Regions from separate parts of the Lysinibacillus sp. EB106-09-02-XG168 genome, predicted to be linked through region 2. Evidence: a T-box and tRNA genes for the amino acid it is inferred to sense, from the RefSeq annotation. Region 2 holds a T-box; the other holds one or more tRNA genes.
What was found. The T-box of region 2 lies ahead of ileS (isoleucine--tRNA ligase). A T-box ahead of a tRNA ligase gene usually reads a tRNA of that ligase, here a tRNA-Ile.

Region 1 (14,330 bases), 2.8 Mb from region 2:
GTGAAATTACGTATACCACTAAAATAATTCGAATCTTTTTTCAACGTAAGCTTAATTCGATTTAAATTGGATGCCTCTACAACTGCACTTTCTACCTGAGCATTATCGATGATATAATTTTGAACGTTTTGAGCAAGTGCTGGATCAACAGGATAATTGAAATTTAAATAAATAATATTATTATCTTTTATAGAATAATCTGTTGCAGATGTTTGAATTGGATTGTTCTGCGTTAATGCTAATTTATTTCCATTAACATTTAAATCACCATTACGTGTAAATTTAACATTTTGCACTTCATTGATAGGCACACCATATAAATTTGTAACATTTAATAAAAATAGTTTGCCATCGTAAGAAGCTCCCTTTAAATCATATGGTCCTAGCATTCCTGCTATTTTTATACGTAATTTTGTAGGCTGATCTTTTACACTATGAATATCACTTTGAGGTCCTCTTGATAACTCATACAAAATGTGATTATTCATATAGCTTCCAGTAAATGATGCTTTAGCGTAAGCTCCTAACTGTACTGGCTTATCGAAAGTTAATTGTAAATATTCTACATTATCCTCGTAAACAATTTCAGAACTCATTAAGGCAGGCGCTCTGTCATCTCTTATAAAGTTATACACTGTTGAGAATGTTGCTGTTTCACCTGATAAATCAGTAATTACACGGTTAGAAGCTGTTCCAATCGTTGTAATTCCTTGAAGTATACTTTTGGAATCAACCGTAACATTAAATAAACGGCTATTTTTAGGATCTTTCTCTACTTTATTGGCGGAGATTGAAGTCTGACCGCTTTTAATTGAAAGATCATATGGATAAAGTGGTTGAATCTCCTCTGAGAACAATAGCTGGAACGTATTTGGTCCAGTTTGATTGACAGAAGTTAATGTTGGTGCAACACCATCCTTATCTCCCTTTTTCACTGTTACAGTAGCAGGATTTGGTGAAATTATAGTTCCTGATAAATCTGTTGCCGCTACGAATGTAATCTGCACAGCCGTACCTGGTGATAAATAACTACCATTTACTGTTGCAGCTGATAAGTCAAAGGTTGCTTCAGTTGCATTTTGCTCAATACTACCTACTACATTTGCGACCCTTGTACCATTTGATAATGTGAATTGAATGCGTTCATTAGGAAATGCTGCCATTGGCTCAGAAAACTGCACTTTAACCATTGAAGAATTTTTCCCTTGTGTTGTCCCTACAATAGTAGGCGGTTGTGTATCGCCAGCAATGACAAAATTCGCATCTACTTTTTGAAGCACTGTTCCCTTTTCAGATTTGATGTTATTTAACACATAACGATGTGTGCCTTTTAAAGGCTCATTCATTGTAAAGATGATTGATTTTCGGTCAGCGCTGATTTCCGTTTTCACAACTGAGAGTGCTCTTAAAGTATCTACATTTGAGAAGGCTACAATATTATCCTGTAATTTTCCATCTGTTTTTAACACAGAGAGTGGGTCAATTGCTTGGTTGAACACAACTTTAATCTGCGAGGCATTAATTCCCTCAATTGATTGTACATTTAGCTCATTGACTTCATATGTAACAACAGCGGAATATGCTTTGTTATTAATTTTGAAATCTACCTTTGTCTCCACATTTTCAGTAAGTGGTGTTGATACTATTACCTTATGGCTTGTCCCATCTGTTAATGTTACCTGTAGCGTATTTGCATCCACAACTTTAACTGTTTGGATAGACACTTCAGGACCTTTTACCATTTCACTGATATTCATCATCGAACGATGTAAAAATGACGCGAACTGACCACGTGTTAGTGTGTTTTTAGGATTAAATGTCTTTACATTCGTAATTTTTGCATATTCTAATGCGATGATGGCTTCTCGATTTTCTGGTAAGGCTAGTTTTAAATCTGTAATAGTAGATTTAAAGTTTTCTTTTTTATACTTCGCAATTAAATCGATATCGTAAACTTTTTCAATCGCACGTACTAAAATAGAAGCCATTTGTTCGCGTGAGATATTGTCGGACGGTAATAACTTGTTGTTAGTACCTTTGAAAATGCCAGTATCATTTATAAGCGCTGCATATTGTAGTAATTCTTTATCTTTTGTAGATGTAGGCAAATCTGTAAAACGTACCTTTTTATTATAATCTGCTGGCACTTGGAAATGTTCTGTTACAAGCCATTTACCTAAAAATTTCGTTACATTGCCATTCGTAAGAACCGCGTTTGGCTTAAACGTGCCGTCTTGATATCCACCTACAATTTTTGCATCTGCTAGTGCTAAAATGGCCTCTTTATGATCACTTTTTGCAATATCTGTAAAGTTTGCTGCACTTGCAGTAGGAACAACAGCTGCAGCAACCAATGCAACAGTTGCTGTACTCATAATCCATTTACTCTGCTTTTTTTTCACATCTATAACCTCCTACGAATTCTATTCATTCCCATTATAAAAGAAAGATACATATATTCCAAAGGATATACCAATATTATAGTGTTTTTCCATGGATTATTTGTCCAATGATTTGTAAGTACAGAGTAAATTTAAATTACAATAGTTTTTTCTATATAAAATTGCATAATTTTATTGCTAGTTTGGGAGATAATGAGGATAGGAAAAGCTTTCTTCGTAAGTGCTGCCCATAGAAAAACAATTATGATATCAGTTTTAGAGGAGAAATAAATCAAACCGTTACACTAATTTACTAACGCTTCAGTTAGATTTTAGAGCAACTGTTGCACAAAGTTTGACAAAATATCAAAAAAATGCAGTAGATGTAAGTTACATCTACTGCATTTCAGTATGACCCGTACGGGATTCGAACCCGTGTTACCGCCGTGAAAGGGCGGTGTCTTAACCACTTGACCAACGGGCCAATGGCGGAGAAGGAGGGATTTGAACCCTCGCGCCGGTTACCCGACCTACACCCTTAGCAGGGGCGCCTCTTCAGCCTCTTGAGTACTTCCCCACAAAAAAATGGCTCCGAAGGCAGGACTCGAACCTGCGACAACCTGATTAACAGTCAGGTGCTACTACCAACTGAGCTACTTCGGAATAATGGTGGGCCTAAATGGACTCGAACCATCGACCTCACGCTTATCAGGCGTGCGCTCTAACCAGCTGAGCTATAGGCCCTTAGATTGGAGCGGGTGATGAGAATCGAACTCACGACATCAGCTTGGAAGGCTGAGGTTTTACCATTAAACTACACCCGCATATGGTGGGTCAGGACGGAATCGAACCGCCGACACTTAGAGCTTCAATCTAATGCTCTACCAACTGAGCTACTGACCCATATTTTTAAAAAAATGGCGGTCCCGACCGGGATCGAACCGGCGATCTCCTGCGTGACAGGCAGGCATGTTAACCGCTACACCACGGGACCATTTGGTTGCGGGGGCCGGATTTGAACCAACGACCTTCGGGTTATGAGCCCGACGAGCTACCACTGCTCCACCCCGCGTTAATAAAATATTCTTTTCGAGTTTTTTAAGCGCCATTTATAAAATAAACTGGAGGAGGTAGAGGGATTCGAACCCCCGCGCGGTGTTACCCGCCTGTCGGTTTTCAAGACCGATCCCTTCAGCCAGACTTGGGTATACCTCCGTAACAATATATAAATGGTGGACCTTGCAGGACTCGAACCTGCGACCGGACGGTTATGAGCCGTCTGCTCTAACCAACTGAGCTAAAGGTCCTTAAGATGGCGGCAGAGGGGATCGAACCCCCGACCTTACGGGTATGAACCGTACGCTCTAGCCAGCTGAGCTACGCCGCCAGGATCTTTATACTGGTTATCTTTTATGGTGGAGCCTAGCGGGATCGAACCGCTGACCTCCTGCGTGCAAGGCAGGCGCTCTCCCAGCTGAGCTAAGGCCCCATAAAATGGTCGGAATGACAGGATTCGAACCTACGACCCCTTGGTCCCAAACCAAGTGCTCTACCAAGCTGAGCTACATTCCGATAAATATTAATTTGGCGCGCCCGACAGGAGTCGAACCCATAACCTTCTGATCCGTAGTCAGACGCTCTATCCAATTGAGCTACGGGCGCTAATTATAAAAAATGGTGCCGAGGGCCGGAATCGAACCGGCACGGTAGTCACCTACCGCAGGATTTTAAGTCCTGTGCGTCTGCCAGTTCCGCCACCCCGGCACATTTGGAGCGGAAGACGAGGTTCGAACTCGCGACCCCCACCTTGGCAAGGTGGTGTTCTACCACTGAACTACTTCCGCATGTGCATAAGATTTATTTATCCTGGCAATTATTAAATTTAAAATATGGTGCGGGTGAAGGGAGTCGAACCCCCACGCCTTGCGGCGCTAGATCCTAAGTCTAGTGCGTCTGCCAATTCCGCCACACCCGCATATTTTGTTGGCAATTTAAATGGTGAGCCATGAAGGACTCGAACCTTCGACCCTCTGATTAAAAGTCAGATGCTCTACCAACTGAGCTAATGGCTCAAACTATGGTGCCGGCGATAGGAGTCGAACCCACGACCTACTGATTACAAGTCAGTTGCTCTACCAACTGAGCTACACCGGCAAATGGTGGAGGATGACGGGCTCGAACCGCCGACCCCCTGCTTGTAAGGCAGGTGCTCTCCCAGCTGAGCTAATCCTCCTGGGTATTATGCCTAGCGACGTCCTACTCTCACAGGGGGAAGCCCCCAACTACCATCGGCGCTAAAGAGCTTAACTTCCGTGTTCGGTATGGGAACGGGTGTGACCTCTTTGCCATCATCACTAGACTATTAAGTTTTCGATATACGTCGTATCTTTTCGTCAGCCTCTGTCGCTCAGTCAGTCATGTACTTAAGTACGTCCTTCCCTATCTTCATCGCTTCCTCGAACTACTCGTATGTTGAAACCTTTATGTATTTCGTTTTGAAGTTTATTACCTGTCCTTCAAGACAAGAATTATTGTATAACGTTTTCTAGCATTATGCAATGCTTTTTTATAAAAAAAAGAAATTATTACTTTTTAGAGATATTTTTCGTTTCGTACGAGAAATTATCACTCTGCTATTTATTATAGCAATTGTTTAATTAAAAGAAAACTATTAATTTACTAGATGAGAATTAATCAACTATTTATATTCATTTTATAAATAAAAGGTACTAATTTTCGCTACAAGCTACTTCTTCCCCCAAAATCAATGCTTTACGACAGGAGTACTTGAGTAGCCCTTCGCTCCAATAAGTCACCGAAATAAGTATATACGAACAAAAATATCCAACAAAGATTATTCTTCTTAACATGTACGTAAATTATCATTTCAAAATTATTTAATTTATCCTCAATATTATTTATTGAACCTTTCATTTACTATATTTCACATGACAAACATTAAAGGCTTGAAAGTGCCCTTTGTAATCGATTAATTTCCTCAAATGTCGTTGCTGGACCAAAGGATATTCTAAAAAATTGGCGAGCCGCTTCCATAGAATAACCCATTGATAAAATCGCTTTTGTACCAGATTCACTATGAATATCACAGGCACTTCCTGTAGAAATACATATCCCCGCTTCATTTAATTTTAACAAAACGTATTGCCCTTCTACTCTTTTCATCAATACACCACAAATATTGGGCAATTGATCCTTACACTCAATGATCTGACACGTCTCTAGTAAATTCTCCTTAAAGTATTGACGTAATGCAGCATAATGCTGACGCTCATATTGATAATCTTCAATCGCCGTAGCAAAAGCGACAATAGCTGGGGTATCTAGTGTTCCTCCCCTTAGCCCGCGCTCATGTGTGACACCTGGTGCTAATGCAGGAACACGGAGCTCAGGATTCATATATATGGCACCACACCCTTTTGGCCCACCTATTTTATGCGCTGACACAGTAATAGCATCTACTTGCTGTTTTAACGAGAGTTTACAAAAGGATTGTACACAATCGACGTGTATAAGCACATTTGATTGTTTGGCCATTTCGGCAATTTCTTCTAGAGGTTGAATAGAACCTATCTCTGAATTTACATGTTGAATAGTGATTAAAGCCGTATCTTCTTGAATTGCTTTTCGTAGTTGCTCTACATGAATACAACCGTCTTGCTGTAAGGGTAACTTCGTAACCGTAAAACCCATTTTTTCAAGTGTATTTAAAGCCGCATGTACCGATGTGTGTTCAGCTTGGGATGATATAATGTGCTTCCCTTTATTTGAAGCTAAAGCTAATGACAAAATCGCAATTAAATTGCCCTCCGTTCCACTTCCCGTAAAAATGACACCATCACTGTTTACTCCAAGTGACCTTGCTACAACAGCTCTTGCTTGTTCAACAAAGTAATGTGCTTGCCCTCCTAGGTCATGTAAACTTGCACTATTTCCATAATACTGCTTTGCTACCTCGCAGTATGCTTTAAGAGCTTTTGGCGTCATTGGAGCGGTTGCAGCGTAATCCATATAAATCATCTTATTCTTCCTTTCTAATTCATTCGGTCTTGTTTTCTTTTTTATTTTATGCAAAGATAAGTGTCAAGACAACTGTAAAGAAGGTAAATGTATGGATGTAAAGACAGATGTACTTATTATTGGTAGCGGTATTGCCGCACTTCAAACTGCTCGGCTTCTCGAAGAACATTTTCAAGTACAGCTAGTAACAAAGTGTTCAGTTAAAATGAGTAGTTCTTATCGTGCTCAAGGCGGTATTGCTGCCGTTACAAGTCAAGAAGATCATCCAAAACTTCACATTGCTGATACGTTGACTGCTGGTGAATATCATCATGAAAGAAGGAATGTTGAAGTACTAATAGAAAACGGCACAGAAATTATGCGTAATTTATTAAATGAGGGCTTCCCGGTTGATCGACAAGTTGACGGGTCCCCCGCTCTTGGTTTAGAGGGAGCACATAGTCATCACCGCATTTTACATGCAGGCGGTGATCGTACTGGTCAAGTAATGATAGATTATTTGCTCAATCAACTCACATCTAATATCGTCGTGAATTGCTTTGAGATGGCTTACGAGCTCTTATTAAACACAAATGGGGATTGTGTTGGCGCTCTAACAAAAGGAGCAAAGGGTACGAAGCGCTACCTTGCCCACCACGTCATTCTCGCGACAGGAGGTGCAGGTGCTCTTTATTCTTGTACGTCTAACTTTGCTACGAATACTGGTGATGGGATCGCATTAGCCTATCGTGCAGGGGCTGCCATCAGTGATATGGAATTTATGCAATTCCATCCAAGCTTACTTTGGTCTGGAGGCCAGGCCAAAGGGTTAGTCTCTGAAGCTGTTCGTGGTGCCGGGGGAATATTTGTCGATGCGTATCGTCAGCCCATAATGGAAGGCATACATAAACAGCTGGACTTAGCACCACGCCATGTTACAGCACATGCATTATTTCATAAACGTGCTGTTGGGCAGGAAACATTTATTGATATTACAAAGATTGAACACTTTGAAGAAAGATTTCCTACGATTGCTCAACTTTGTTCTGACAATAGTGTTAATTTACAGGATGGCCTAATTCCTGTAGCACCAGGTAGCCATTTCTTAATGGGCGGTATTGTTGCTAATGACAAAGGAAAGACATCTATTCCTAACCTCTATGCAATTGGGGAAGTTGCTTGTACAGGAGTGCATGGCGCCAATCGTTTAGCTAGTAACTCTCTATTAGAAGGAATTACGTTTGGACAAAGAACAGCCCAATACGTTATTCAAACAGGTTGTACACAAAATAATTTCTTGATTAGTGACAAACATCACCAACAAACAATGCCATCGTTATTTACAAAAGATCAATTACGACAAATGATGATGCACACATTAGGCATTGTGCGAAATCCTATCGATATGCAACAATTCGTACAACAATTGCCCTCATTGCAATCACTTCTTCATGTAAATTTAAATGACCTGAATCAACAGGAACTTGAACTTTTCATGATGCATATTGTCGCTACACTAATGGCACTCGCAGCCATTACACGAAAAGAAACTCGCGGAGCACATATTCGCGTTGATCAACCAGAAAATGATAACCAGTGGGCAAACCGTTGGATTATTTTTCAACAAGGACAGATGAAAGTGAGGGATTCATTATATGAATATCATCAAACTTGAGGAAATGTTAAAGCAATTTTTTAATGAAGATATAGGCGATGGAGATTTATCAAGTGAATTAATATTTTCCCCTGAACAACAGGGATCTTTTTCTTTTTATGCAAAAGAAGATGGCATTTTTTGTGGAGCTCTCATCATTAAGCATGGATTTCTTCTACTTGATCGATCGATGGATATTACCCTTTATAAAAAAGATGGAGAAAAAGTAAATGCTGGTGATGTTCTTACTGTTATTCAAGGGCCACTTCAAAAGTTATTAATAGGTGAGCGTGTAATTTTGAATCTTATCCAGCGTATGTCTGCTATTGCCACAACTACAAATTTAGCGGTGCGAGAAACTGCAGGTACTAATGCGAAAATATGCGATACGCGCAAAACAATGCCTGGTTTGCGTATGTTAGATAAATACGCTGTTAGAATCGGTGGTGCCTATAATCATCGCAATGGTTTATTCGATGCGATCATGCTAAAGGATAATCATATTGCTTTTGCGGGTAGTATTACTAATGCAGTACAGGCGGCACGTGAGAAAATCGGTCACACCATTAAGATCGAAGTCGAAATCGAAACAAAAGCACAATTAGCAGAAGCAATTGCAGCTGGTGCAGATATCATTATGTTTGATAATCGTAGCCCTAAAGAAATACGTGAATGGCTTCCTGCTGTTCCTCCACATATCGCTACAGAAGCCTCGGGCGGCATTACACTTCAAAACTTAAATAGCTATGCGACAACAGGTATTCAATGGATTTCACTCGGAGCGCTAACACATTCAGTAAAAGCTTTTGATATTAGTGCAATTGTAAAACCGAAAGGAGCTAGTTTCATTGTCCATCACTAATCTATTTCAACAAATGTCACTACTACCCGAGCATTATCGTGCTTTATCTAAAAATGACATGGAATCTCGCATTCTAGCTATAAAAAAGGAATTAGGTAGTAAGCTCTTCATTCCAGGGCATCACTATCAAAAAGATGAAGTAATTCAATTTGCTGATGCAACAGGGGATTCCTTACAACTTGCTCAAATATCAGCAGCTAATACGGAAGCTAAACATATAGTATTTTGTGGCGTACACTTTATGGCGGAAACAGCTGATATGCTTACATCTAAACGGCAGCATGTATACTTACCTGATATGCGTGCAGGCTGTTCAATGGCAGATATGGCAGACATTTATCAAACAGAACAAGCATGGCCAATTTTACAGAAACTTTTTGGCGATACCATTATCCCTCTAACATATGTTAATTCTACTGCTGCCATTAAAGCATTTACGGGACGACATGGTGGAGCATGCGTTACATCATCCAATGCAAAAGAAATGGTTGAATGGGCATTTACGCAAAAACAACGTATTTTCTTTTTACCCGATCAACATTTAGGTAGAAATACTGCGTACGATTTAGGAATACCGCTTGAAAATATGGCCGTCTGGAATCCCCATACAAATAAGCTTGAAACGGATCAGTCCCCAGAAAACATTCAAGTCATCTTATGGAAGGGACACTGCTCTGTACACGAAGGCTTTACAGTTCAGCATACGGAGCTTATACGTAAAGCTCATCCAAATATGCGGATCATTGTTCATCCTGAATGTAGTCGTGAAGTTGTTGCTGCTGCAGATGATGCAGGTTCTACAAAATACATTATTGATACGATTAATAAAGCACCAAGTGATTCGGCATGGGCAATCGGTACTGAAATGAATCTCGTCAATCGTCTGATCAAGCAGCACCCTGATAAGCAGATTATCTCTTTAAATGAAAACTTCTGTCCTTGTCTTACGATGAATCGTATTGACCTTCCCCATCTACTTTGGTCTTTAGAAAGTATACAAAAGGGGCAACCACATAATCGTATTCAAGTAGATGTTCACACTGCTGAAGAAGCACGTAGTTCACTTGAACGGATGCTATTAAGAGCGTAAAGAGCAAAACGTCTACCTAAAACGAGTAGACGTTTTCTTATAGTTACTTAAGTTTTCTAATGAGAATATGTAGTAATGTTCAAATACATTTCAACTAATCATAATCGTGTAAGACAATTAGTAGAATCTTAAAAACTATATTTATACAAAAAAATGCAGTAGATGTAAGTTACATCTACTGCATTTCAGTATGACCCGTACGGGATTCGAACCCGTGTTACCGCCGTGAAAGGGCGGTGTCTTAACCACTTGACCAACGGGCCAATGGCGGAGAAGGAGGGATTTGAACCCTCGCGCCGGTTACCCGACCTACACCCTTAGCAGGGGCGCCTCTTCAGCCTCTTGAGTACTTCCCCACAAAAAAATGGCTCCGAAGGCAGGACTCGAACCTGCGACAACCTGATTAACAGTCAGGTGCTACTACCAACTGAGCTACTTCGGAATAATGGTGGGCCTAAATGGACTCGAACCATCGACCTCACGCTTATCAGGCGTGCGCTCTAACCAGCTGAGCTATAGGCCCTTAGATTGGAGCGGGTGATGAGAATCGAACTCACGACATCAGCTTGGAAGGCTGAGGTTTTACCATTAAACTACACCCGCATATGGTGGGTCAGGACGGAATCGAACCGCCGACACTTAGAGCTTCAATCTAATGCTCTACCAACTGAGCTACTGACCCATATTTTTAAAAAAATGGCGGTCCCGACCGGGATCGAACCGGCGATCTCCTGCGTGACAGGCAGGCATGTTAACCGCTACACCACGGGACCATTTGGTTGCGGGGGCCGGATTTGAACCAACGACCTTCGGGTTATGAGCCCGACGAGCTACCACTGCTCCACCCCGCGTTAATAAAATATTCTTTTCGAGTTTTTTAAGCGCCATTTATAAAATAAACTGGAGGAGGTAGAGGGATTCGAACCCCCGCGCGGTGTTACCCGCCTGTCGGTTTTCAAGACCGATCCCTTCAGCCAGACTTGGGTATACCTCCGTAACAATATATAAATGGTGGACCTTGCAGGACTCGAACCTGCGACCGGACGGTTATGAGCCGTCTGCTCTAACCAACTGAGCTAAAGGTCCTTAAGATGGCGGCAGAGGGGATCGAACCCCCGACCTTACGGGTATGAACCGTACGCTCTAGCCAGCTGAGCTACGCCGCCAGGATCTTTATACTGGTTATCTTTTATGGTGGAGCCTAGCGGGATCGAACCGCTGACCTCCTGCGTGCAAGGCAGGCGCTCTCCCAGCTGAGCTAAGGCCCCATAAAATGGTCGGAATGACAGGATTCGAACCTACGACCCCTTGGTCCCAAACCAAGTGCTCTACCAAGCTGAGCTACATTCCGATAAATATTAATTTGGCGCGCCCGACAGGAGTCGAACCCATAACCTTCTGATCCGTAGTCAGACGCTCTATCCAATTGAGCTACGGGCGCTAATTATAAAAAATGGTGCCGAGGGCCGGAATCGAACCGGCACGGTAGTCACCTACCGCAGGATTTTAAGTCCTGTGCGTCTGCCAGTTCCGCCACCCCGGCACATTTGGAGCGGAAGACGAGGTTCGAACTCGCGACCCCCACCTTGGCAAGGTGGTGTTCTACCACTGAACTACTTCCGCATGTGCATAAGATTTATTTATCCTGGCAATTATTAAATTTAAAATATGGTGCGGGTGAAGGGAGTCGAACCCCCACGCCTTGCGGCGCTAGATCCTAAGTCTAGTGCGTCTGCCAATTCCGCCACACCCGCATATTTTGTTGGCAATTTAAATGGTGAGCCATGAAGGACTCGAACCTTCGACCCTCTGATTAAAAGTCAGATGCTCTACCAACTGAGCTAATGGCTCAAACTATGGTGCCGGCGATAGGAGTCGAACCCACGACCTACTGATTACAAGTCAGTTGCTCTACCAACTGAGCTACACCGGCAAATGGTGGAGGATGACGGGCTCGAACCGCCGACCCCCTGCTTGTAAGGCAGGTGCTCTCCCAGCTGAGCTAATCCTCCTGGGTATTATGCCTAGCGACGTCCTACTCTCACAGGGGGAAGCCCCCAACTACCATCGGCGCTAAAGAGCTTAACTTCCGTGTTCGGTATGGGAACGGGTGTGACCTCTTTGCCATCATCACTAGACTATTTTCAAAGACAAGATTTATTATAACACATTTCGTTATAATTGCAAGCTTTTTTTAAAAAACTTTCTTGTTCTTTCAAAACTGGATAAACGGTGCATTGAATGTTTCAAACATGTTGGTTAAGTCCTCGATCGATTAGTATTCGTCAGCTCCATGTGTCACCACACTTCCACCTCGAACCTATCTACCTCATCGTCTTTGAGGGATCTTACTTACTTGCGTAATGGGAAATCTCATCTTGAGGGGGGCTTCATGCTTAGATGCTTTCAGCACTTATCCCGTCCACACATAGCTACCCAGCGATGCCTTTGGCAAGACAACTGGTACACCAGCGGTGTGTCCATCCCGGTCCTCTCGTACTAAGGACAGCTCCTCTCAAATTTCCTACGCCCACGACGGATAGGGACCGAACTGTCTCACGACGTTCTGAACCCAGCTCGCGTACCGCTTTAATGGGCGAACAGCCCAACCCTTGGGACCGACTACAGCCCCAGGATGCGATGAGCCGACATCGAGGTGCCAAACCTCCCCGTCGATGTGGACTCTTGGGGGAGATAAGCCTGTTATCCCCGGGGTAGCTTTTATCCGTTGAGCGATGGCCCTTCCATGCGGAACCACCGGATCACTAAGCCCGTCTTTCGACCCTGCTCGACTTGTAGGTCTCGCAGTCAAGCTCCCTTGTGCCTTTACACTCTACGAATGATTTCCAACCATTCTGAGGGAACCTTTGGGCGCCTCCGTTACCTTTTAGGAGGCGACCGCCCCAGTCAAACTGTCCGCCTGACACTGTCTCCTGCCCCGCTAAGGGGCATGGGTTAGAATTTCAATACAACCAGGGTAGTATCCCACCGACGCCTCCTTCGAAGCTGGCGCTCCGAGATCTCTGGCTCCTACCTATCCTGTACAAGTTGTACCAAAATTCAATATCAGGCTACAGTAAAGCTCCACGGGGTCTTTCCGTCCTGTCGCGGGTAACCTGCATCTTCACAGGTACTATAATTTCACCGAGTCTCTCGTTGAGACAGTGCCCAGATCGTTACGCCTTTCGTGCGGGTCGGAACTTACCCGACAAGGAATTTCGCTACCTTAGGACCGTTATAGTTACGGCCGCCGTTTACTGGGGCTTCAATTCGCAGCTTCGCTTGCGCTAACCACTCCTCTTAACCTTCCAGCACCGGGCAGGCGTCAGCCCCTATACGTCACCTTACGGTTTTGCAGAGACCTGTGTTTTTGCTAAACAGTCGCCTGGGCCTATTCACTGCGGCTCTCATGCGCTTGCACGCTCAAGAGCACCCCTTCTCCCGAAGTTACGGGGTCATTTTGCCGAGTTCCTTAACGAGAGTTCTCTCGCACACCTTAGGATTCTCTCCTCGACTACCTGTGTCGGTTTGCGGTACGGGCACCTCTCACCTCGATAGAGGCTTTTCTTGGCAGTGTGAAATCAGGAACTTCGTCCATACGGACTCGCCATCACAGCTCAACGTTACAGTGTGCGGATTTGCCTACACACACGCCTTACTGCTTGGACGCGCATATCCAACAGCGCGCTTACCCTATCCTACTGCGTCCCCCCATTTCTCAAACGGTGAGGAGGTGGTACAGGAATATCAACCTGTTGTCCATCGCCTACGCCTATCGGCCTCGGCTTAGGTCCCGACTAACCCTGAGCGGACGAGCCTTCCTCAGGAAACCTTAGTCATACGGTGGACGGGATTCTCACCCGTCTTTCGCTACTCATACCGGCATTCTCACTTCTAAGCGCTCCACCAGTCCTTCCGATCTGACTTCAACGCACTTAGAACGCTCTCCTACCACTGACATCGTAGATGTCAATCCACAGCTTCGGTGAATCGTTTAGCCCCGATACATTTTCGGCGCAGCGTCACTCGACCAGTGAGCTATTACGCACTCTTTAAATGATGGCTGCTTCTAAGCCAACATCCTGGTTGTCTGTGCAACGCCACATCCTTTTCCACTTAACGATTACTTTGGGACCTTAGCTGGTGGTCTGGGCTGTTTCCCTTTTGACTACGGATCTTATCACTCGCAGTCTGACTCCCGTGTATAAATATCTGGCATTCGGAGTTTGTCTGAATTCGGTAAACCGGGATGGCCCCCTAGTCCAAACAGTGCTCTACCTCCAGTATTCTCATCACGAGGCTAGCCCTAAAGCTATTTCGGAGAGA
Region 2 (14,330 bases):
GAAATTTACCCTACCTAAAATTGGTCGTAGCTTTTGTGCATATTCTCGTTTCTCTCGGACAAACTGATGTAACGGTTTAGTCAGAGAATAACATCCGGAGGAATCGAATATATGCGAACTAAAGTAGATCTTTGCGGCTTAGATACATCGACTTTGCCAATTTTAAAGCACGAGGAAATGAAGGAACTATTTATTCGTTTACAAGCTGGAGAAACTGAGATTAGGGAAGAGCTTGTAATGTGCAATTTAAGGTTAGTGCTCAGTATTGTCGGTAGATTTGCCTATAGGGGTGAACAGGCAGATGATTTATTTCAGGTAGGCTGTATTGGCCTCATGAAAGCCATTGATCATTTTGATTTGAAGCATAATGTACGATTTTCAACATATGCTGTTCCAATGATCATAGGTGAAATTCGTCGCCATCTGCGTGATCATCATGCATTGCGTGTTTCTCGCTCTCTAAGAGATATTGCATATAAGGCAATGCAGGCAAAAGAGCAATGGATAACCGATAATTTACGAGAACCAACGATTGAAGAAATTGCTGAAATGATTGACATGAAAAAGGAAGATGTTTTATTTGCTTTAGATGCCATTCAAGACCCAGTTTCCTTACAGGAGCCTATTTATTCAGACGGCGGAGACGCTGTTTATATGATGGATCAATTACGTGATGATGATGTATCAGAAGATCAATGGGTTGCCTACGTGTCGGTAAAGGAAAGTTTACAAAAGTTAGATGATCGACAACAAATGATTGTTGCAAAGCGTTTTTATTACGGTGAGACACAAACTGAAATTGCAAAAGAATTGGGGATCTCTCAAGCGCAAATTTCACGTCTTGAAAAAAATGCAATTGAAACAATGCAGAAAGATTATAAGTAAAACACAATGCGCACCCGAGTTCTCGGTGCGCATTTTATTTATAACAAAATGTGAGTGATTTCCGTTCCAGGCTACTCGTTTTGTTGCTGTCGCTACGCTTTCGCACAATTAAAACATTTGTTGTTGCTGTCGCTACGCTTTCGCACAGATAAAACATTTGCCGCTGATGCTTCGCTTTCGCGCGGAAAACATCCGCTCCGTGCAGGTTCTCGCTGTCCCGCTTTCCATGGGAGTCGAGTAGCCTTCCACTACAATCAATGATAGTGTAGGACTTTTAATTTATGTATTCTACAATGAACGCTATGCTACTTACTATAATCGAACAGAATAGAGAATGTTATTGATATCTGCTGTCGCTTTGATTATGCATTTAAATATTTATTACAATGTTATACTTTCGCATATTATCACTATAAATTAGAGAGTGACGTGCTAGAAGAAACATACTAAATGAATGAGTTGATTGTAGTGGATACTGAGCGACTCCTTGGGGATTAGCGATAGAGGAACGAAGGCTAAAAACATCACGTCCTGTGATAACGCCTTCGTGACCAACATCGTGTTGGCCCGAGACCCTGCAGCGCAGCGAATGTTTTCTGTGCGAAAGCGTATTGTAACGAAGCGGCTCATCGGACGCCCCCAGGAAAGCGCTCATTCGGATCGGAAATCAACCACACGTTTTGCCAAAGAGTCAAATTAAATTAAATAATGACAGTTTTACAACATTTACTTGATCATTTCATTTTCATTTAAACAACAATCAACACATAAATATAAAGTGAAAACATAGTTTGTTGAGATAAAAACGATGTTGAGAGTAATTGATTTAGGAGGGATAAAATGCGTTTCTCGATGTTACAGCAAAAAGAAGTAATTGAAGCAGGGAATGGACGCTTTTTAGGATTTGTGGTAGATGCAGAGGTATCCAAAGAAACAGGCTATGTAACGGCTTTTATGATTGCAGAGCCCCGAAAATATTTAGGGCTATTTCGCGGGGAAGAATCGGTTAGGAAAGTGTATATGAAAGATGTACTTGTAGTTGGAAAGGATGTCATTTTAGTGAAAGCAATATCCTAAAAGACAAAATTATTATGCATATTAAAAATCTAAGCATTTTAAAGCGTTGTCAGGGTAAAATGTACTTTCACATAGGTCAGGCTATTCATTGATAATTCAAGCATTGCTTGTTACAATATAAGAAACTATTGTTGTAAAGTTGGGAAAAACATTGACAAAAATCTTAACAAATTTGAAGAAAATTAATGATCTTATACAAGCAGCAAAAAAACGTGCAAATCGTGAAGCAGAGAAAGTTCAAATTATTGCAGTGACAAAAGAAGTTTCTGTAGAAAGAACACAAGAAGCAATTGATGCAGACCTTATTCATTTAGGAGAGAACCGTCCAGAAGGCTTAAATCGTAAAACTGAAGCGATTCAAACTGATGTACATTGGCATTATATCGGTTCTTTACAGACACGTAAGGTCAAACAGGTCATTAACAGTATCGATTATTTACATTCACTAGATCGTTTAAGTTTAGCGCAAGAAATTGAAAAAAGAGCAGACAAACCTGTTAAATGCTTTGTACAAGTTAATGTATCGGGCGAAGAGTCAAAACATGGTTTATCGATTGAAGAAATCCTACCTTTTATTGAATCATTAAAAAGTTTTACAAAAGTTCAGGTTGTTGGTTTAATGACGATGGCACCGAATACAGATGAGGATACAATTATTCGCTCTGTTTTTAAGCAATTAAAACAATGTCAACAGCAAATAGCCGAGCAAGGATTCGCACATGCACCTTGTACCGAGTTATCAATGGGCATGTCTAATGACTTTGAAATTGCGGTAGAAGAAGGGGCTACATTTGTACGAGTTGGAACGGCTCTTGTTGGAAATGAAAGAGGGGAACAGGATGAGCATGAAAAATAAAATTAAAAATTTCTTTTATCTTGAGGAAGAAATAGAAGAAGAAATCACTCAAGCTCCTATTCAACAGCAGCAACCCGTACAACAACAGCAACAGATCCAATCGGTGAAACCTAAAAAACTTATGAAGGAGCGTAAGGCACCGGTTCAGGAAATTTTTCCGCAAAGTACAACACCTACAAACAATATTGTTAGTTTGCAGGCAGCAATGAATTCTAAAGGTGCAAAAGTTGTATTAGTTGAACCTAGAGTTTATGCCGAAGCGCAGGACATTGCAGAACATTTAAAAAATAGACGTGCAACGATCGTCAATTTACAACGAATTGAGCGAGAACAAGGTGTACGAATTATTGATTTTTTAAGTGGCACAGTGTATGCACTCGGCGGTGATATTCAAAGAATCGGTAAAGACATTTTCCTATGCACACCTGAAAATGTAGAAGTATCTGGCGAAATTTCGAATTTTATTTTAGACGATAATTAATAGCGAGGATTGTAGTTTATATGACATTTTATTTAATCTTGAAGTATGTGTCTATAGCATTTTATGTATATTCACTAATGCTAGTTGCATATGTGTTAATGTCCTGGGTGCCTGCTGTTCAAAATACATCAGTTGGACGTATTTTAACAAAATTATGTGAACCATATCTCGGAATTTTCAGAAAGTTTATTCCGCCAATCGGCATGATTGATATTTCACCTATCGTAGCAATATTTCTTCTTAACTATATTCAAAAAGGACTTTTTATTGTTATTTTAAAAATTTATGAAATGTTTATTTAAAAAAAATCCTCACGAACGGTGGGGATTTTTTATTTATGGGGAATACTACATTTAACAAAAATGGTTGCTTTATTATTTAGTCATTATTCCTAGAATGCCTAAGTGTGAGTATAGATTAGTGTTCTGGCATTACTAAAGCAAATCCAACTGAATTTAAGGAACAATACTAAAATTAAAAAGTATTGTTGGTATGAAAGGCATCCCTAATATAATTACATATATTTTTACTTATTCACTAAAAGTTGAGGTGGCATTAGTTTAAACGTAATGTTGATTTGAGTGATGGGTGCCGCTATATCTATTATTAAATATAACAATTTTTTGTTGATATTTTGCAGAATATACTCATTTTACTGATTGTAGCGTAGGGCTACTCGACTCCCGCGGGAAAGCGAGGCAGACGAGACCCTGCACGGAGCGTAGTGGAGGAAGCGGTTCGAAGCTCGCCCGCAGCGGAAATCAGAGCCCCCTAATTAATTTGTATGTTCAAAAAAGGATAACCAATATTTTCTGATATAAAGCCAAAAAATACCGATAAAATTGTGCTAGTAAATGAGAGATAATAAAGGTGGAGTAAATATGGAGCATTTAATACAGCATTTTAGAAAAGATGAAAAGCCTTTTATTGAACAGGTTGTGAGCTGGCAACATGAGGTAGAGGATCGATACGCTCCAAAACTTACTGATTTTCTAGATCCTCGTCAACGTTTTATTGTTACATCGATTATTGGACAATATGACACATTGAAAACAACTAATGCTGGGCTCTTTGATAATGCAGAAAGACAACGCATGTTGATTTATCCAACTTATTATGAGCCTGTGGAAGAAGATTTTCAGCTTACCGTATTTACGATTCAATACCCTATGAAATTTGTTCAACTACGACATCCTGATGTACTTGGAGCTTTATTATCTTTAGGACTGAATCGTGGCAAATTCGGTGATATTCGTGTGAATGAACAGCTAGTACAATTTGTAGTAGCGAATGAGGTAGCGGAATATGTACGCTTACATTTAACAGGCATCGGCAAAGTAAAGGTACATGTAGAATCGATGAAAGAGACAGAGGCACTGCTACAAAACGAGGAAGAGTGGTTAGAAGAATCTCATACTGTTTCCTCTATGCGTTTAGATGTTATTATCTCAACGGTATTAAAAACTTCTCGCCAGAAGGCACAAGCATTAATAACAGGTAAAAAGGTACGTGTAAATTGGACTGAACGGGATACAGTTGCGTTTGAATTACAAGAAGGAGACATTTTATCTGTACGTGGAAGTGGTCGAATAAAAATTATGATGACGGAAGGTCGTACAAAAAAAGATAAAATTCGATTACAAATCGGTCGATTGACCCAAAAAAGCTGAAAATCAAGTAAATTTCATTAATTTTTACTGCTAAGTTGTTGGAACAATTGTATAATAGAAAGTATGAATGTACATGTAAAGGAGAGAAGGATCGTATGCCGTTATCACCTATTGATATACATAATAAGGAGTTTACTAAATCCTTCAGAGGTTATGCTGAAGATGAAGTAAATGAATTTTTAGATCAAATTATTAAAGACTATGAGATTTTGTTACGGGAAAAGAAGGAAGTAGACAGACAACTGGAGATTTCCTTAGAACAAGCGAGACATTTTAATTCTTTAGAAGAAACGTTACAAAAGTCAATTGTTGTTGCGCAAGAGGCAGCTGACGAAGTACGAAGAAATTCTCAAAAAGAAGCTAAACTCATTGTAAAAGAAGCAGAAAAAAATGCTGATCGTATTATTAATGAGGCTTTAACGAAGGCTCGTAAAGTAACAATTGAAATTGATGAGCTGAAAAAGCAATCAAAAGTATTCCGTAATCGTTTTAAAATGCTAGTAGAGGCACAGCTTGATTTACTAAATGCAGATGACTGGGATCATTTGCTACAATATGATATTGACCTTACTGAAATTCAAGCATCTGTCGAAGAAGCACAAGAAGCTGATCAAGTTTAATCTATATAATTGTAGACATTGGGCTGCAATAAGTGAAACTTGACGTGATTGTATGATTTTCATATACTATGGTAATAGTAATTATTTTGAACACATATGCAAACAGGCAAAGACGAAGACAGTATTTGTTAGGCGTAGTTAAGCGATTTGGGGATAGTGTGAGCCCAAACATGCAAATAACAATGAACATCACTTCGGAGCTAAATAACTGAATGTAGTAAGTTATTTCGTAGTGCACGACGTTAATGTGCTTTAAGTGGTAGTACAATTTTGTGCTACAATTAGGGTGGTACCGCGAGTATAAGCTTCTCGTCCCTTTCAGGGATTGAGAGGCTTTTTTATGTTCAAATGACGGTTGGCTTCATTTCTTTTAATGTGAAATTCTGTGTTTGAACTTAACTTCCATTGTTAAAACGTGTTGATTTTGCTAACAACTAGACTTGAGGACATTTCTCGAAATGTATCTATGTAGCGCCAAGCCGGAACGGAAATCAATCTCACGTTATAATAATATGCCTAATAACTGTCGTAAGTGTATGAGCGCCTATGAGCATTTGTTTGTTGTTTGTAAACATAAAGGAGGAATTGAAAATGGTTGAGTACAAAGATACTTTATTAATGCCAAAAACAGATTTCCCAATGCGTGGAAACTTACCGGCAAATGAACCGAAGATGCAAGAAAAATGGGACGAAATGGACATTAATAAATTGCAGATGGAGCGTACAGAAGGACGTCCAGAATATGTGTTGCACGATGGACCTCCATATGCAAATGGTGATATCCATATCGGTCACGCTTTAAATAAAGTGCTGAAAGATATGATTACGCGTCATCGCTCTATGAATGGTTACCATGTAAACTATATTCCAGGTTGGGATACTCATGGTTTACCAATTGAGCAAGCACTTACGAACAAAGGTGTAAAGCGCAAAGAAATGTCTGTTGCTGAATTCCGTAAATTATGTGAAGAGTATGCTTACGAGCAAATTGACAATCAACGTACACAATTCCGCCGTTTAGGTGTTCGTGGTGATTGGGAAAATCCATATATTACATTAAAGCCTGAATTTGAAGCACGTCAAATCGAAGTATTCGGTAAGATGGCTGAAAAGGGCTATATTTATAAAGGTTTAAAACCAGTTTACTGGTCTCCATCATCTGAATCTGCACTGGCAGAAGCGGAGATTGAATATCAAGATGTTAAATCGCCTTCTATTTATGTAAGCTTTGCGCTTAAAGATGCTAAAGGTGTAGTTCCAGCAGATGCTAAAATGATCATTTGGACAACAACGCCTTGGACGCTTCCAGCGAACTTGGGGATTTCTGTAAACCCTGAATTTATTTATGTTGTTGTGGCAGTTGCAGATAAAAAATTCATCATTGCAAAAGAATTATTAGAAAAAGTTGCTAACGAACTTGAATGGGAAGCATATGAAGTTGTGCAAGAAGTTAAAGGTGAAGCGTTAGACCGAGTTGTTGCACAGCATCCATTCTATGACCGTGAATCTCTTGTAATGGTTGGAGAGCACGTAACTGCTGAAGCGGGTACTGGCTGTGTTCATACAGCACCAGGACACGGTGAAGATGACTATCATATTAGTAAACAATATGGTCTACCAATTCTTAGCCCAGTTGATAATAGCGGCTGCTATACTGATGAAGCACCTGGTTTTGAAGGTGTATTCTATAATGATGCCAACAAATTAGTCACTGAAAAATTAAAAGAAGTAGGCGCTTTAGAAAAGCTTAATTTCTTTACACACTCATATCCACATGACTGGCGTACGAAAAAACCAGTTATTTATCGTGCAACACCACAATGGTTTGCGTCGGTTGATGCATTCCGTGATGAGTTACTAGGGGCTGTAAAATCAACAACATTTACACCTGCTTGGGGTGAAACTCGTCTTTATAATATGATTCGTGACCGTGGAGACTGGGTAATTTCACGTCAGCGTGCATGGGGCGTGCCAATTCCAATTTTCTATGCTGAAAATGGAGAGCCAATTATTACACCAGAAACAATTGCTCATATCTCAGCTTTATTCCGTGAACATGGGTCAAATATTTGGTTCCAAAAAACAGCTAAAGAATTATTACCTGAAGGCTTCACACACTCTGGTAGCCCGAACGGTGAATTTACAAAAGAAAACGATATTATGGACGTTTGGTTTGACTCAGGCTCTTCTCACCAAGGTGTGCTAGTAGAACGTGGTATGAAGTATCCAGCTGATCTATATTTAGAAGGTTCTGACCAACACCGTGGATGGTTTAACTCATCATTAATTACTTCTGTAGCTATTAATGGCTATGCACCATATAAGGGACTATTAACACATGGTTTCGTTCTAGATGGTGAAGGTCGTAAGATGAGTAAGTCTTTAGGGAATGTCATTATCCCGAAGAAAGTGATGGACCAATACGGAGCAGATATTCTTCGTTTATGGGTTGCTTCTGTAGATTATACAGCAGACGTTCGTATCTCAATGGATATGTTGAAGCAAGTTTCTGAAGTTTATCGGAAAATCCGTAACACATTCCGTTTCTTACACGGAAATGTAGCTGATTTTGATGCGACAAAAGATCGTGTAGCATATGCAGATCTTCGTGAAATGGATCAATACGTTTATATGCGCTTACAAGATGTTTTAAAAACTGTTCGTGCTGCATATGATCGCTATGATTTCGCGGCTGTGTATCATGCAGTGAATAACTTTGTTGCTGTAGAATTATCTTCATTCTATTTAGATATTGCAAAAGATGTTGTGTACATCGAAGGTCATGACAACAAAGACCGCCGTGCGATGCAAACAGTTATTTATGACACATTAATGACGTTAGTAAAAGTAATGTCACCAATTATCCCTCACACAAGTGACGAAATGTGGTCTTACTTACAAGCTCAAGGTGTTGTAGAAGAGGTATCTGTACAATTAACAGACTTCCCAGAGGTAGATGAACATGAAAACTACGAAAGTCTACGTGAAAAATGGGTAAAAATTATTGATGTTCGTGATGATGTTTTAAAAGCATTAGAGGAAGCTCGTAATGCAAAAACAATCGGTAAATCACTTGAAGCGAAAGTGACAGTTTATGCGAAAGAAGATGTGGCAGCATTATTAAATGATGCAAGCATTAATTTTGCGCAGCTTTCAATTGTTTCTGCCTTTGAAGTAGCATCAATAGAAGCTGCACCAGCAGATGCATTAGCTCTAGAACATGCTTCCATCGTTGTAGAAAAAGCAACAGGTGAAAAATGTGAGCGTTGCTGGTCAATTTCTGAAACAGTCGGTTCAAATGAAGCACATTCTACAGTGTGCGCGCGTTGTGCAGAAGTTGTAGAAACGTATTACGCTTAATGTAAAAATAAGAATCTGCATTCTATGCAATTAATAACGCAAGTCTCCTTGATGATGGGGGGCTTGCGTTTTTTATTTTGTCACCTGAGGTCTAGCAGATTCTTTTTTTGTCATGGAGTGATTTCTTAGAAATTTAAATGACTATTTAAATAATATTTCTTGTGTATTGCGGTAGTCGGTTGGGGATATACCGACATATTTCTTAAATGTAAGGCTGAAATAATTAGGTGTGTTGAAGCCACAGATGAAGGAGATCTTTTCAATGGTGTAATCGTATTTTCGCAAATACGGTAGTGACTTGATGATACGTGTAAAAGCTACATAATCAACAAAATTGCGGCCAATTTCTTTTTTAAACAATCTGCTAAAATGAGTAGCACTAAAATTGCTATATTTGGCAACGTCACTGATCACAAGTTGTTCATCATAGTGCTCCTCGATATATTGGATAGCTTTTTGGAGCTGTTCTTGCTTTGTTAAATCCTCATAAAACCGTACATGAACACTATGAACAGGAGGTTTCCTTCGAGCCTTTCGAGCTTGGCTATAGGATTCCTTTACTTGCATGGCGTCTTGAAAAACGCCACCAATCCCCATAAAAAGATGGATGCAATAATCTTTTTTTAACGTTTCAATAACCTCAAGTAAACAAGCTACCCCCTCCGACCAATGCTTAAATGATGTGTATTCATTAGGAATGCGCATAAGCAACAGTAAATAACGTTCAAAATGTAAAAAAGATATAGGTACTTTATTAGCAAAGATTTGGTGAAACACATTAGTGATCACACTGCCCGCATCATGAGGGTAAGGTCGATCTTCATTCACATCTATATAACCCTGGATTAAAAACACGATATTTGGGATACAATGTCTCGATAAAAAAGAGGAAGATTGGATTATTTCCTGCTCACTTTCAACCTCTCCACGTATTAGTCGTTTTAAAAAAGCTTCTCGGAATGGCGAAGTATGGTCTTGCGAAATTTGCTGCGATAACTCAAGCATTGTAAGAGTACTTGCTTGTTTAGCTTGATAGGACGTATAAAGCTTTTTAACAATTCGTAGAAATTTTGCTTTCTGTAACGGTTTGATGAGAAGTGCAGTCAAGTTTAGTTCAATGGCTATACCAGTTGAGTAGGAAAGGTGTTCTGCAACAATAGGGACAATTATACTATTAGGATAATTTCTTTTTAACCGGTTTATCTTTACCCAATCAAATAAACGGTTAATTTCATAGACAACAATAGCAGAAATCTCTGTTTTAGGTTCTTCGCAATTAAGAAAAGTATTAGGTAGGAATTCTTCTAGCCAGTAGCTCATTTGTTGTTGTTCATATGAATTTTCAATGTACCAAACAATATTTAAAATGCTAACATCACCCTTCTATTATAAATGGGGAATAATAAAAATATTTTAACTTAAAATAGCATTTATTTGTACTAATACAGCAATATTTTGTAACTATTTTATAGATTAAATAGAATAAAATAATTGTAGTAAATAATAATTTGAAATTTCAGATAATTATTTACTGAAACAAGAAGGGAGAGCTGAAATATGGCAGAAGTAGGGAGTCATGATTATGAATATGTGGAAGCTGGAACTATCGATGTAAAGGATCTTCCACCACTAGATGCAACTACTAACAAAATTATGAAAGACGAGTTTACTACAGGTTTTAGTTTAACGGTATTTTATTTCATTTTAATTTTTAGTATTCCGGTTATGAACTGGTTCGCTCCAGAGCTTGCTTTCAAGAAAATTTTGGGCGGTATGACAGTGACATGGTTTGTGACAACTGTCGTGATGATGGTAATGGCTTTTATTATTGCGTATGTGCATACAACATTGTACGAGAAGCGCCTTAAGAAATACGAAATACTGAATAAGTAGTTTTAGCTAAGGGGGATATGTAGAATGATGAAAGCTCTATTAGAACCGAAGATGTTAATGACTATTGCTTTAATGGGGACAATTGTATACATTACGTATTTAACGAAAAGAAATGCAACAGCATCAGATTTCTTTGTTGGGGGACGAAGTTTTGGATGGTTTACAAATGGTTCGGCAATTGGGGGAGACTATTTAAGTGCTGCTACATTTCTCGGGATAGCCGGTTTGACTTTCCAATTAGGGTATGACGGTGCTTACTATGCATTTTGCTTCTCCATTGGATTGACGTTGCTAGCTATTTTTGTGGCAGGCCCGCTAAGACGATTTGGAGCATTTACCGTTGCTGATTTTTTAGCTTATCGTTTTCATAGTAGACGAGCTCGGCTAGTAGCGGTAGCTGTGGTTTTGGCGATTTCTGGTTTTTATGCAGCGCCACAATTATTAGGGGCGGCACAAATTTTAAGTATGTTTTTCGGGACTTCATATGAATTCGGCATTATCTTTACATGTATTGTAATGGTTTTCTATGTAGGAATAGGCGGCATGAAAGGAACAACAATCAACCAAGCTTTAGAGCTTTGGATTCGCCTCGGAGCGTTTGTTGTTATGTTGATTGCGGCAATGTATAGTGGTTTGCATTACGATAAGATTTTAGCTGCTATTAATTCATTCAGCGGTCCTATTACAGGAACATCACCATATGCCTTAGATGAAAATAATGTTAATTTTGATGGTGCTGCTTGGACGGGAACAGGTTTCTATTTCCCAACATTTTGGCAAACTATCAGTATGACAATTGGTTTAGCGCTAGGTACAATTGGTCTGCCACATATTCTACTAAGATTTTATACGAATCCAAGTGCGAAGGCGGCTCGTAAATCGGCATTGATGGCGATAGGAATTGCAAGTACGTTTTTCTTATTAGCGGTATACTTAGGTGTTGTAGGTCGTTCTATTTTTATCTCGGGTACAGCAAGTGAGGAAGTCATGCGTGATCTAGTGCTTGGTGGGAACAATATGGTGATTCCTACAACAGCACTTGCACTAGGAGGTAAATGGCTGCTTGGACTAGTCATAGCAGGTGCGTTTGCGGCCATATTCTCAAATTTATCAGGGTTATTTATTACAAGCTCAGGCGCATTAGCCCATGATTTATATGCAAGCGTTATGAAAAAGGATATTACAGAAAAACAACGAGTAGTTGCAGGGAAAGTAGCCATCGTTTTATTAGGTATTTTATATGGAGCATTGGGTTTACTAGTTAAGGATGCATCCATTGGCCATTTAGTGGCACTTGCTTTTACTGTTGCGGCGAGTACATTTACACCAATATTTATTTTAGGTATTTGGTGGAGAGGAATGACAGAAAAAGGAGCAATTGCGGGTTTACTCATTGGTCTTGGTGTATCGATGTGGATGATTTTTCTTCCAGGAACATTACCAAGCTTCTTACAATTTAAAATCCCAGGTATCATCACAGTACCTGTAGGATTCTTATCCGTTATTATTGTGTCATTATTAGATCGAAAAGTACCGGCTGATGTCAATGATTTCATGAAGCGTGTGCATTCAAAAGAGTCTGAAATAGCCTGAAACGGTATAATTTTGAATAAAAATTGATAAGCTATTGCCATTACTTATGAAATGATGGTGATAGCTTTTTTATGGCTGGAAGTTGACGGCGGAAAAAGAGCGGTCGACGGATAGAACTGTCAGAGTGACAGAAGAAAGACAGGCCGACGGATTGAACAGCCAGAGCTACGGAAAGAAAAGCCGAAGCGACGGAAAGCACACCCAAATCAAAGCAAAAATCAACCCTACAATATGGTGATGACTCATATTTTCATGCTATATTAGTTATTCTGAGATGGCTGTTATGGTAGAATAGGTTAGATGTTGAGCGAACGGAGGAGTGTCTGTGTATAAATATTATGGATTGGCCGCATTCGTGATTCTTTTAGATCAATGGACAAAGTGGCTAATTGTGAAAAATATGGAGTTTGGTGAACGAATTTCAGTATGGGATCCATGGTTTGGGATATTGTCTCATCGAAATAGAGGAGCAGCATGGGGAATGTTAGAAGGCCAAATGTGGTTGTTTAGCATTATCACGATAGGTGTTATTTGTGCCGTTCTATACTTTTATCATAAAGAGGCTAAAGGTAAACCGATTTTTCAAGTTGGCCTAATGCTTTTATTAGGTGGAGCTATAGGGAATTTTATTGACCGTATATTTAGAGGTGAAGTGGTCGATTTTGTAAGTGTATTAATTCCAGTAATTAATTATGATTTCCCAATCTTCAATATTGCGGATGCCGCTTTAACAATGGCGGTAGTAATATTAATGATTGGCATAATAATGGAAGATAAAAAAGGAAAGAAACAGGTGAAATAATGACGCAAGTATCATATACAATGGAAGAACAACAAAAGGGAGAGCGCATTGATAAGGCGCTTTCGAGTGTGCAATCAGAGTGGTCGCGTACACAAATTGGTAATTGGATTACTGATGGAATTATTAAAGTAAATGGAGAGACTGTAAAGGCGAAGTATAAGGTAAAAGTAGGGGATGTTGTAGAAATCGATGTACCTGAAGCGGAACCATTAGATGTCATTGCTGAAAACTTAGATCTTGATATTGTTTATGAGGATGCGGATGTCCTTGTTGTAAATAAACAAAAGGGTATGGTTGTCCATCCAGCGCCTGGACATATGACGGGTACACTCGTTAATGGTTTAATGTATCATTGTAAGGATTTATCGGGTATCAATGGCATTATGCGTCCGGGAATTGTGCATCGTATAGATAAAGATACATCAGGATTATTGATGGTGGCTAAAAATGATGCAGCTCATGAATCGTTAGTGAATCAGTTAGTTAATAAAACAGTGACACGTAAATATACTGCGCTCGTTCACGGGCATATTGCACATGATAAAGGAACAATTGATGCACCTATTGGTCGAGACCAAAAAGATCGTCAAAAACAAGCAGTTGTCGACAACGGTAAGCATGCAGTAACCCACTTCCAAGTTATCGAACGCTTTGGCGACTTTACTCTAGTAGAGTGTCGTTTAGAAACAGGACGTACGCACCAAATTCGTGTTCATATGAATTATATTGGATTCCCACTTGTTGGTGACCCAAAATATGGACCAAAGAAGACAATTGACTTTGGTGGACAAGTATTACACGCAGGAGTATTAGGCTTTGATCATCCTGCATCAGGTGAATATTTGCAGTTCGAAGCGCAAATTCCTGCTGATTATGAACAATTATTACTAGATTTAAGAAATAGGGATTGACGTATAGATAAAGAAGGTCTATACTAACGAAAGTGAATGAACAACTTAACTAAATATTCACCTTTAATGGCAGTCCAGAGAGGCTGAGAAGGTACATGTGAAAGTGTTGTGAAAAATTTGTGCTGCAAATTTTTTTAACACGCTATTTAAACACGTATATAACCCTCTCAGGCTATTCGCCT

Region 1: it has a tRNA-Ile gene. The T-box ahead of ileS (isoleucine--tRNA ligase) is inferred to sense a tRNA for this amino acid. The anticodon was not compared.

Annotation. Positions count from the first base shown of each region.
Region 1 is NZ_JBYTDN010000003.1:3,823,296-3,837,625, forward strand. It holds gene AC3WSO_RS19315 (S-layer homology domain-containing protein) at 1-2,402, opposite strand, end outside; tRNA gene AC3WSO_RS19320 (tRNA-Glu) at 2,794-2,865, opposite strand; tRNA gene AC3WSO_RS19325 (tRNA-Ser) at 2,868-2,958, opposite strand; tRNA gene AC3WSO_RS19330 (tRNA-Asn) at 2,968-3,044, opposite strand; tRNA gene AC3WSO_RS19335 (tRNA-Ile) at 3,049-3,125, opposite strand; tRNA gene AC3WSO_RS19340 (tRNA-Gly) at 3,132-3,205, opposite strand; tRNA gene AC3WSO_RS19345 (tRNA-Phe) at 3,209-3,284, opposite strand; tRNA gene AC3WSO_RS19350 (tRNA-Asp) at 3,300-3,375, opposite strand; tRNA gene AC3WSO_RS19355 (tRNA-Met) at 3,379-3,453, opposite strand; tRNA gene AC3WSO_RS19360 (tRNA-Ser) at 3,504-3,596, opposite strand; tRNA gene AC3WSO_RS19365 (tRNA-Ile) at 3,612-3,688, opposite strand; tRNA gene AC3WSO_RS19370 (tRNA-Met) at 3,695-3,768, opposite strand; tRNA gene AC3WSO_RS19375 (tRNA-Ala) at 3,795-3,870, opposite strand; tRNA gene AC3WSO_RS19380 (tRNA-Pro) at 3,877-3,953, opposite strand; tRNA gene AC3WSO_RS19385 (tRNA-Arg) at 3,967-4,043, opposite strand; tRNA gene AC3WSO_RS19390 (tRNA-Leu) at 4,057-4,145, opposite strand; tRNA gene AC3WSO_RS19395 (tRNA-Gly) at 4,151-4,225, opposite strand; tRNA gene AC3WSO_RS19400 (tRNA-Leu) at 4,272-4,356, opposite strand; tRNA gene AC3WSO_RS19405 (tRNA-Lys) at 4,378-4,453, opposite strand; tRNA gene AC3WSO_RS19410 (tRNA-Thr) at 4,460-4,535, opposite strand; tRNA gene AC3WSO_RS19415 (tRNA-Val) at 4,539-4,614, opposite strand; rRNA gene rrf (5S ribosomal RNA) at 4,625-4,740, opposite strand; gene AC3WSO_RS19425 (cysteine desulfurase family protein) at 5,340-6,410, opposite strand; gene nadB (L-aspartate oxidase) at 6,511-8,073, shown strand; gene nadC (carboxylating nicotinate-nucleotide diphosphorylase) at 8,054-8,914, shown strand; gene nadA (quinolinate synthase NadA) at 8,901-10,004, shown strand; tRNA gene AC3WSO_RS19445 (tRNA-Glu) at 10,196-10,267, opposite strand; tRNA gene AC3WSO_RS19450 (tRNA-Ser) at 10,270-10,360, opposite strand; tRNA gene AC3WSO_RS19455 (tRNA-Asn) at 10,370-10,446, opposite strand; tRNA gene AC3WSO_RS19460 (tRNA-Ile) at 10,451-10,527, opposite strand; tRNA gene AC3WSO_RS19465 (tRNA-Gly) at 10,534-10,607, opposite strand; tRNA gene AC3WSO_RS19470 (tRNA-Phe) at 10,611-10,686, opposite strand; tRNA gene AC3WSO_RS19475 (tRNA-Asp) at 10,702-10,777, opposite strand; tRNA gene AC3WSO_RS19480 (tRNA-Met) at 10,781-10,855, opposite strand; tRNA gene AC3WSO_RS19485 (tRNA-Ser) at 10,906-10,998, opposite strand; tRNA gene AC3WSO_RS19490 (tRNA-Ile) at 11,014-11,090, opposite strand; tRNA gene AC3WSO_RS19495 (tRNA-Met) at 11,097-11,170, opposite strand; tRNA gene AC3WSO_RS19500 (tRNA-Ala) at 11,197-11,272, opposite strand; tRNA gene AC3WSO_RS19505 (tRNA-Pro) at 11,279-11,355, opposite strand; tRNA gene AC3WSO_RS19510 (tRNA-Arg) at 11,369-11,445, opposite strand; tRNA gene AC3WSO_RS19515 (tRNA-Leu) at 11,459-11,547, opposite strand; tRNA gene AC3WSO_RS19520 (tRNA-Gly) at 11,553-11,627, opposite strand; tRNA gene AC3WSO_RS19525 (tRNA-Leu) at 11,674-11,758, opposite strand; tRNA gene AC3WSO_RS19530 (tRNA-Lys) at 11,780-11,855, opposite strand; tRNA gene AC3WSO_RS19535 (tRNA-Thr) at 11,862-11,937, opposite strand; tRNA gene AC3WSO_RS19540 (tRNA-Val) at 11,941-12,016, opposite strand; rRNA gene rrf (5S ribosomal RNA) at 12,027-12,142, opposite strand; rRNA gene AC3WSO_RS19550 (23S ribosomal RNA) at 12,260-14,330, opposite strand, start outside.
Region 2 is NZ_JBYTDN010000003.1:998,101-1,012,430, forward strand. It holds gene sigG (RNA polymerase sporulation sigma factor SigG) at 112-885, shown strand; gene AC3WSO_RS05660 (PRC-barrel domain-containing protein) at 1,726-1,962, shown strand; gene AC3WSO_RS05665 (YggS family pyridoxal phosphate-dependent enzyme) at 2,114-2,818, shown strand; gene AC3WSO_RS05670 (cell division protein SepF) at 2,802-3,299, shown strand; gene AC3WSO_RS05675 (YggT family protein) at 3,320-3,601, shown strand; gene AC3WSO_RS05680 (YlmH family RNA-binding protein) at 4,181-4,969, shown strand; gene AC3WSO_RS05685 (DivIVA domain-containing protein) at 5,065-5,589, shown strand; T-box leader at 5,690-5,909, shown strand; gene ileS (isoleucine--tRNA ligase) at 6,181-8,949, shown strand; gene AC3WSO_RS05695 (helix-turn-helix transcriptional regulator) at 9,091-10,269, opposite strand; gene AC3WSO_RS05700 (hypothetical protein) at 10,507-10,842, shown strand; gene AC3WSO_RS05705 (sodium/solute symporter) at 10,867-12,435, shown strand; gene lspA (signal peptidase II) at 12,761-13,237, shown strand; gene AC3WSO_RS05715 (RluA family pseudouridine synthase) at 13,237-14,148, shown strand.